Regions from separate parts of the Agrobacterium sp. 22-223-1 genome, predicted to be linked through region 2. Evidence: predicted binding sites of a transcription regulator. Region 2 holds the regulator's gene; the other holds the start of a gene.
The links. The regulator LexA, encoded in region 2, represses DNA repair genes until DNA is damaged. The targets are predictions, from matches to a motif close to TGTTCNNNNTGTGTTCNG.
Positions count from the first base shown of each region.

Region 1: ACQZ60_RS03570 (energy-coupling factor ABC transporter ATP-binding protein) is a predicted target of LexA. The motif match lies at 2,609-2,626, and genes of this name have one in related genera.

Region 1 covers NZ_JBNWCN010000001.1:729,161-733,349, reverse strand. Annotated here, with positions in the region: gene ribB (3,4-dihydroxy-2-butanone-4-phosphate synthase) at 11-1,111, shown strand; gene ACQZ60_RS03575 (winged helix-turn-helix domain-containing protein) at 1,376-2,572, opposite strand; gene ACQZ60_RS03570 (energy-coupling factor ABC transporter ATP-binding protein) at 2,686-3,366, shown strand; gene ACQZ60_RS03565 (energy-coupling factor transporter transmembrane component T family protein) at 3,363-3,968, shown strand; gene ACQZ60_RS03560 (biotin transporter BioY) at 4,000-4,189, shown strand, end outside.
Region 2 covers NZ_JBNWCN010000001.1:1,379,898-1,384,086, reverse strand. Annotated here, with positions in the region: gene ACQZ60_RS06865 (TRAP transporter substrate-binding protein) at 1-98, shown strand, start outside; gene ACQZ60_RS06860 (TRAP transporter small permease) at 219-752, shown strand; gene ACQZ60_RS06855 (TRAP transporter large permease subunit) at 749-2,008, shown strand; gene lexA (transcriptional repressor LexA) at 2,256-2,978, shown strand; gene ACQZ60_RS06845 (glutathione S-transferase family protein) at 3,252-3,929, shown strand; gene ACQZ60_RS06840 (ComEC/Rec2 family competence protein) at 3,950-4,189, opposite strand, start outside.

The DNA.
Region 1 (4,189 bases), 650 kb from region 2:
GGGCATCGCCATGGCCTATGACCAGAAACGCGTCGTGGACGCCATCCGCGCTTTCGAAGCCGGTGAAATCGTTGTCGTGACCGATGATGACGACCGTGAGAACGAAGGCGATCTGATCATTTCGGCGGTTCACTGCACACCGGAGAAAATGGCGCTGATCGTGCGCCACACCTCCGGCATCGTCTGTGCGCCCATGCCGCGCGAGGAAGCCAAGCGGCTGAACCTCAACGCCATGGTGGCGGAAAATGACAGCGCGCATACGACAGCCTTCACCGTCAGCGTCGATTTCAAGCACGGCACCACGACCGGCATTTCCGCCGATGACCGCACCCTGACGGTGCGCAACCTTGCCAATCCGAATGTCGGCGCTTCCGATTTCACCCGGCCGGGCCACATCTTCCCGCTGATTTCCCGTGAGGGCGGCGTGCTGATGCGCTCCGGCCATACAGAAGCGGCGGTCGATCTCTGCCGGCTCGCCGGCCTGCCGCCCATCGGCGTCATCAGCGAGCTGGTGAATGACGACGGCACGGTGATGCGCGGACCGCAGGTGCTGGATTTCGCCGAAAAACACGGCATGAAGCACGTTTCGGTCGCCGATCTCATCGCCTATCGCCAGCGCAAGGAAACCCTGGTGGAGATGGAATCCTCCTTCACCATCGAAACGCCCTTCGGACCCGCCAAGGCGCAGACCTATTCCCTGCCCTGGGACCCGATGCAGCATATGGCGGTGATTTTCGGCGATATCAGAGACGGCATCGATATTCCCGTGCGCCTGCACCCGGAAAATGTCGCCGACGACGTGTTCGGCGACCGCCAGCCGGTGCGGCATTACATGCAGAAGATCGCCGAGGAAGGCCGAGGCGTCATCGTCTATCTGCGTGAAGGCTCCGTCGGCGTCGGCCAGGTGGCTGGACGTCGCAAGGCGCGTGATCCCGACGAGGCGCATGCGCAGGCCCGTTCGCGCGAAAACGAATGGCTGGAAATCGGCCTCGGCGCGCAAATCCTGAAAGACCTCGGCATCAGCTCCATCAAGCTGATGACCACCCGCGAGCGGCATTATGTCGGCCTTGAAGGGTTCGGCATCAAGATTTCGGCGACGGATATCGGGTGATGTTTTGGGGTTTGCCTTGGTTTTCCAGGGCAATTGTGAAGCGAGTGGATGCATCCTCGCCTTCTCCCCGCCGGGGAGAAGGTCGCGGCAGCGGGTTGAGGGGCCACGTTGCCGATATACGGAGAGCTTACCCCTCATCCGACCCTTCGGGCCACCTTCTCCCCGACGGGGAGAAGAAACAAGCGGCGACGCCGTGCTACCTCAGAGGCGAAGACGGCATCGCGCGGTGGGATGCCACTCTCACAGTGTCCCGAGCGAAAGACCTCAGTTTTCCTCCCGCCAGCCCTCCAGATAGTTCACACTCTCAACCCCGGTAAACTTCGCCAGCCTCACCAGTTCCGCGTCGAGCTTCTCCAGCCGTCCAACTGATGCGCGCACGCCGGGTTCCAGCCACAGGCGGCGCACATCCAGCGTGCCGCGCTTGCGATCCGCCTTCATGTCGATGCGGCCGATCAGCCTGTCACCTTCCAGAAGCGGGAAGACATAATAGCCATATTGCCGTTTCGGCTCGGGCACGAAGACCTCGATGCGGTAATAGAAGCCGAACAGCCGCTCCGTGCGGTTGCGGTCACGCAACAGCGGATCGAAGGGGCTGAGGACGCGGACGCGGGATGAAGGTTCCGGCACGTCGGTCAGGTCGGCGGTGAAACCGGCAAAGGCAAAAGACGGGCGGGCAGTGTCGCCGTCACTTGCAAGAAGTGAGACCTCGCAGAGTTCATCGCGATGGCTTTTGACCCAGTCCCTCGCCTCCTGCGGGGTGACGAGATCGAAAAAGGCGGCGATTTCGCCATGGGTGGCGAAACCCAGCCGCTTCAGCGCCTCACGGCAGGCCCAGTCGACAAATTCGGCATGCTCCACCTCGGTTCCATGATGCTCGCCGGGAATGACCCGTTCGGCGAGATCATAGATCTTCTGGAAATTCACGCGGCCGGCAATCGCGAGCTTGCCGGTGTGCCAGAGATATTCGAGCGCGGTCTTGGAGGGATGCCAGTTCCACCAGCCGCCGGACTGGTGCCCCTCCTCCTTCAGCTCCCGCGCCAGAACCGGACCGGTGGCCGCAATGCGCTCCAGCGTTTCGCCGAAAGCCGCGTCGAAGCCCTCGCCGTGCCATTTGCGCCAGCGCTCCTGAATGATCGGCTCGCGGCGGCGGAAACGATGTTTCCAATAGGGATAAAATTCCGTCGGCAGGATGGAGGCGTCATGCGTCCAGTGCTCGAAAAGCGCCCGGTCCTTTTCCAAAAGCGTGGTCAGGTGGCCGCGCCTGTAGGTCTGGTTGCGGGAGAAAATAATCTGGTGGTGGGCGCGCTCCACCGTGCCGATGCTGTCCACCTGCACGAAACCGATATCGGTGATGAGCTGCAGCAGGTCGCTCTTTGAAAGCGCCTTGCCGGGCGGAGAGGAGAGCCCCTGCCGCGCCAGAAAAATCCGCCTTGCCGCTTCGTTTGAAACCTTGATCACCATGGTGCAGAAGGTATGACGGCTTTTTCAGGATTGCAATGTTCTTTTTTTGTTCCTTGTTTCACTTCTGTTGATGACGGGGTATAGAACCGGAAAAAGAGCGCGAGGATGTAAGCTTGGAAATCCGTTTCGACGCCGCCGGTGTCGCTTTCGAGGGCCGGCAGGCCCTGCAGCCGCTGTCTGTGACATTGACGGAACGGCGCATCGGCGTGATCGGCCTCAATGGTTCCGGCAAGACCACCTTTGCCCGGCTGATCAACGGGCTGAACAAACCGAGCGAGGGCAAGGTTTCGGTGAACGGTCTCGACACCGTGAGCGACGCCAAGACGGTCTTGCAGGCGGTCGGCTTCATCTTCCAAAACCCGCAGAACCAGATCATCCTGCCGATCGTGCGCGACGATGTCGCCTTCGGGCTGAAACGGCTCGGCCTCGGCAGGGCGGAAACCGACGCCAGGGTCAAAGCCGTCCTTGCCCGGCTCGGCATCGCTCACCTGGAAGAGCGACGTGCGCACGAAATCTCGGGCGGCGAATTGCAGCTTGCGGCGCTGGCGGCGCTTCTGGTCACCGAACCGCAAATCCTCATTCTCGATGAGCCGACAAACCAGCTCGATCTCAAAAACCGAGCCACCGTGGAAAAGACCATGGCCGCGCTGTCGCAGGCGCTTGTTGTCATCACCCACGATCTGCCGCTGGTTGCGGGTTTCGACCGGGTGCTGGTTTTCCATGAGGGCGCACTGGTGGCCGACGCCGCACCCGAAGAAGCGGTGGCGCGTTATCTGGAGGTGGCATCGCGATGAAATCGCTGCATGTGGAAGGCACCGGCTGGCTCTACCGCGTTTCACCGCGCCTCAAACTCCTGGCGCTCATGGGTTTCAGCATCGCATTGTTCCTCACCCGCGATCTGCTGGTTCTCGCAGGCGCGACGGTTCTGGCCGCCCTTATTCTGGGCGCTACCCGGCTGCCCTTCAAGGATATCGGCCTGCGGCTGCGGCCGGTGATGCTGACCATCTTCCTCGTCGCCGCCTTCAGCTATCTCCTGCTTCCGGCCCATGATGCCAGTGTCAATCTTTTGCGGCTGACGGCGCTGGCGCTGCTTGCCACCGCCGTCACCATCACCGTCAGCATTTCGCAATTCATGGATGAGATCGCGCTTGCCGCCGCCCCGCTGGAAGGGCTGGGGCTGGTGAAGGCCGCCGACATCGGGCTTTCGGTCGGGCTCGTCGTGCGTTTCGTGCCCGAGATCGTCAATCGTTACCATGCGGTGCGCGATGCGCACCGGGCGCGCGGCCTGCCCGTGCGGATGGCCACCATCATCGTGCCGCTGGTGATTATGACGTTGAAGGATGCGGATGCCATTGCCGACGCCATTGACGCGCGCGGTTTCAGAGGCCAAAGCTGACGGCCAGATAACCATCCGGAGTTTCCGAGCCATGACGACCCGCGACCTTGTGCTGATTTCGCTGTTTTCCGCCATCATCATCGCACTCGGGCTTCTGCCGCCGATCACGCTCGGTTTCATCCCCGTGCCGATCACCGCGCAGTCGCTCGGCGTCATGCTGGCCGGTGTCGTGCTGGGCGCGAAACGCGGCACGCTGGCGGTTCTCCTGACGATCCTGATTG
Region 2 (4,189 bases):
CCGCTTTCGCGAAAGCGACCGCGCAGGTGCTGGAGACATGGAAGCAGAAGCCCTTCGGCGATTTCGTCGCCGAGCTGGAAAAGGCTGCCAAGGGCTGACGATCAGGATGCCGGGCCGGTTCATGCCGCCCGGCCTCGCCTTCATGTCCACTGACAGGATCGGCGGGAGCCTCGCTCACGCCGACATTCATACGGTTTCAGTTTTCAGGAGATGCGCCAATGCTCGAAGGAGCCTTGTCCGCCGCCAATCGCGTTGACAGTTTCATCGCCATCCTCTGCCGCATCATCATCGTGGCAACCGGCATTCTGCTCACGGTCATTATGACCGCAAACGTCATCGTCCGCTATCTATCGACATCCGGCGGGCTGGATTTTGCGGAAGAACTGCCGACCATGCTGTTTCCATGGTTCATCGTCGCCGGCATTACCCTTGCCGCGCAGAGCGGCGCGCATATGGCGGTGGAATGGATTTATGACAAGTTCGACGAACGCGGCAAGGTGGCGGTTCTGCTGTTCGCCAATCTCGTGACGGTCGCAAGTTTCGTCATTCTCGCGCAGCAGGCGCTTGTCGTCGCCGAGATCGCCGGCGCGGAAATCAGCCCTGTGCTGCAGCTGCCCAACAGCATCGGATATTATTCCATCGCCTTCGGCGCGGCATTGGTCTCGGTCACGACCGCAACCGCGAGCCTGCGCATTCTCTCCGGCGGCTGGCATGCCCGCCCGCACGGTGCAACCGAGGAGATGCCGCTATGACCATCGTGATGATCATTGCATTTTGTATCCTCATGATGATTGCGGTTCCGGTCGGCTATGCGCTGATCATCTCTGCCGGCGTCGCCGTGCTGTGGAACGGTTATGTGCCGCTTTCGATCGTGGCGCAGCAGGTTTACGACCAGACGCAATCTTTCCCGATGCTGGCGCTGCCGTTCTTCATGCTCGCGGGAACGCTAATGCTCGGCGGCAAACTCGGAACCCAGCTTCTCGAACTCGCCTCCAAGGCCATGCAGCGCTGGCGCGGCGGCCCGCTTTCCACCACCGTCATTTCGTCGGTCGTGTTCGGCGGCGTTTCCGGCTCGGCGGTCGCCAATGCGAGCGCACTCGGCTCGGTGCTCATTCCATGGCAAAAGCGCCAGGGCTACCCCGCTCCCCTTTGTGCGGCCAACAATGCCACCTCGGCTGTCATCGACGTGCTCATTCCGCCGTCGATCCCGATGATCCTCTATTCGCTGGTCAGCGGCGTCAGCATCGCCAATCTGTTCATCGCCGGCATTCTGCCGGGCCTGCTCATGGCCGTCGGTTTCATCTTCGTCTGCTGGGCCATTGCCGTGCGGCGGGGCTATGCGGTGCGTGACGAACGCATCCGCAAGCGCGATCTGGCACTACTTGCATTCCGCAGCCTGCCGGCGATCCTTCTGCCGATCCTGATCATCCTCGGCCTGCGCTTCGGCTTTGCAACGCCGACCGAAGTGGCCGTTCTTTCCGTCGTTTATTCGCTCGTGCTCAGCATCTTCTTCTATCGCGATCTGACATGGAAGCGTTTCTGCGACAATTTCGTCGAGGCCGGCTCCGCAACCGGCGTCGTCATGCTCGTCATCATGGGCAGCGCGGCGGTGGGCTGGGTGCTTACCTTCGATCAGGCGCCCCAGCATTTCGCCACCTGGGTCGCGGAGAATATCTCCAACCCGATCCTGATTATTCTCATGATGAATATCCTGATGCTGATCATCGGCATGCCGCTCGATCTGCCGCCGTCGATCCTGCTGCTCGGACCGATCTTCGTGCCGCTTGCGGATATGATCGGGCTCGACCGGGTGCAGCTCGGCATGATGATGGTGATCAATCTCGGTATCGGGCTCTATACGCCACCGATCGGCACCACGCTCTTCATCTCGTCCTCCATAGCCAGAGCGCCGCTCGGCGCAACGACGAGGGAATTGTGGCCGTTCTTCACCATGGCGATGCTGCTCCTTATCGCGGTCAGCTTCATTCCTGCGCTCACGATCTACTGACGTTCGGCGCGTAGCAAATCGGCAGCCAGAAACCACCGGCCGGGTCTCCCCGGTCGGTGGTTTCTGGTATTCAAGATGCGGCATACATCGTTAAATCTGCTTTGTTCATGGTTTCGACGATCAAATCACGATCTGCGATGCACCCTTCACGAAATTTTAGGGGATTGCGGAACACATATGGAACATATAGTGTTCGTTCTGTATTTGTTTCGCGACTTCAACGACGATTCTCAAGGGTGTTTTCCTCATGCTCACGCGCAAACAGCAGGAATTGCTTCTCTTCATTCATGAAAGAATGAAAGAGTCCGGCGTGCCGCCCTCCTTCGATGAAATGAAGGACGCACTCGATCTTGCCTCCAAATCCGGCATCCACAGGCTGATCACCGCACTCGAAGAGCGCGGCTTCATTCGCCGGCTACCTAACAGGGCGCGGGCGCTGGAAGTGATCAAATTGCCTGAGGCCTATGCTCCGGGTGCAAGGCCGCAGCGCGGTTTCTCGCCGAGCGTCATCGAAGGCAGCCTCGGCAAGCCGAAGACGCCGGAACCGGCCCCTGCCCCCAAGGCGCCGGCCAATGATCTCGGTGGCGCGGTCACCGTGCCGGTCATGGGCCGCATCGCCGCCGGTGTGCCGATTTCCGCCATCCAGAACAACACCCATGATGTGGCCGTGCCGGTCGACATGCTCGGTTCGGGCGAACATTACGCTCTTGAGGTCAAGGGCGACTCGATGATCGAGGCCGGCATTTTTGATGGCGATACCGTCATCATTCGCAACGGCAATACGGCCAATCCGGGCGATATCGTCGTAGCACTGGTGGATGATGAAGAAGCGACCCTGAAGCGTTTCCGCCGCAAGGGAGCCTCCATCGCTCTGGAAGCGGCCAATCCCGCCTATGAGACCCGCATTTTCGGACCGGACCGGGTGAAAATCCAGGGCAAGCTGGTTGGACTGATCCGCCGTTACCATTAATTGGCAACCCGCCTTTTTTCGCTAGGGGCGTCATCGAGAAGATGGCGCTCACTTTGAGGCATCTTGGCTTGTTCCCTGGAACAATGCGGCCCTGCGGAAGTAAAGAGAGGGGGTGTTTCGCCTCATCTCCGGGCGGTGACTTGGATATGCCTCCTTCTCCCTGCCCTCACCTTCCCATTCATCAACGCGGCTTATGGGAGCCATGGATTATTTGCAATATTCCAAGGCCCCTCCGCCGGTATAGAAATGCGCGTCATATCGGGGAAACACGTCATGTACGATCTTTATATCGCCAACAAGAACTATTCCTCATGGTCGCTGCGGCCCTGGGTATTGATGCGCACGCTCGGCATCGCCTTCGATGAAAAACTCGTTCCCTTCGGCGAAGGCGTTTCCTTCTCCACCTTCTCGCCGACCGGCAAGGTGCCCTGCCTTGTCGATGAGGGCGTGACGGTTTGGGAATCGCTGTCGATCGCCGAATATCTGGCGGAAAGACATCAGGGCGTCTGGGCGAGCGACAAGCAGGCAAGGGCCTGGTCACGGTCGGCGGCGAGCGAAATGCATGCGGGCTTTTCCTCGCTGCGCAATCTCTACCCCATGTCGGTCGGCATTCGCGTAAGACCGAAGGGTGGCGATGCCGGGCTTGCGGCCGATATAAAGCGCATCGATACGCTGTGGAGCGAAGGCCTCGCGAAATTCGGCGGGCCTTTTCTTGCCGGCCAGAAATTTACGGCGGTCGATGCCTTCTTCTGCCCGGTGGCATTTCGTTTCCAGACTTATGGCGCGGAACTTTCGCCCGCGGCGAAAGCCTATTGCGACCGGCTGCTCACCCTTCCCGCCATGCGCGAATGGTACGAGGCCGGGCTTAAGGAAGTCTGGCGCGACGCGGCGCATGAAGAGGAAATTAGCGGGATCGGCGAATTGACCGCGGATCTGCGCATCAAGGCCTGACGGTCCATGCTGGCGGCGCTCTATTGCGATGCCGCCAGCAACCGCATGACGGCATCGGGCACGTCGCGATCGAAACGGCCGCTTTTCCAGTCGTAATAGCGATGTTCGCTCCAAGGCCTGTCCATTCCGGCGATTGCGGCGCGCAGCCTGCCGACCACCCCTGTCTGCTCGCTGCGGGCGAAGTCCATTTCCAGCGAACCGATCCGCCGCAGGATATCGCGGTTCAGCAGAAGTGCGCCCGAACGGCATTGGGAAAAGGA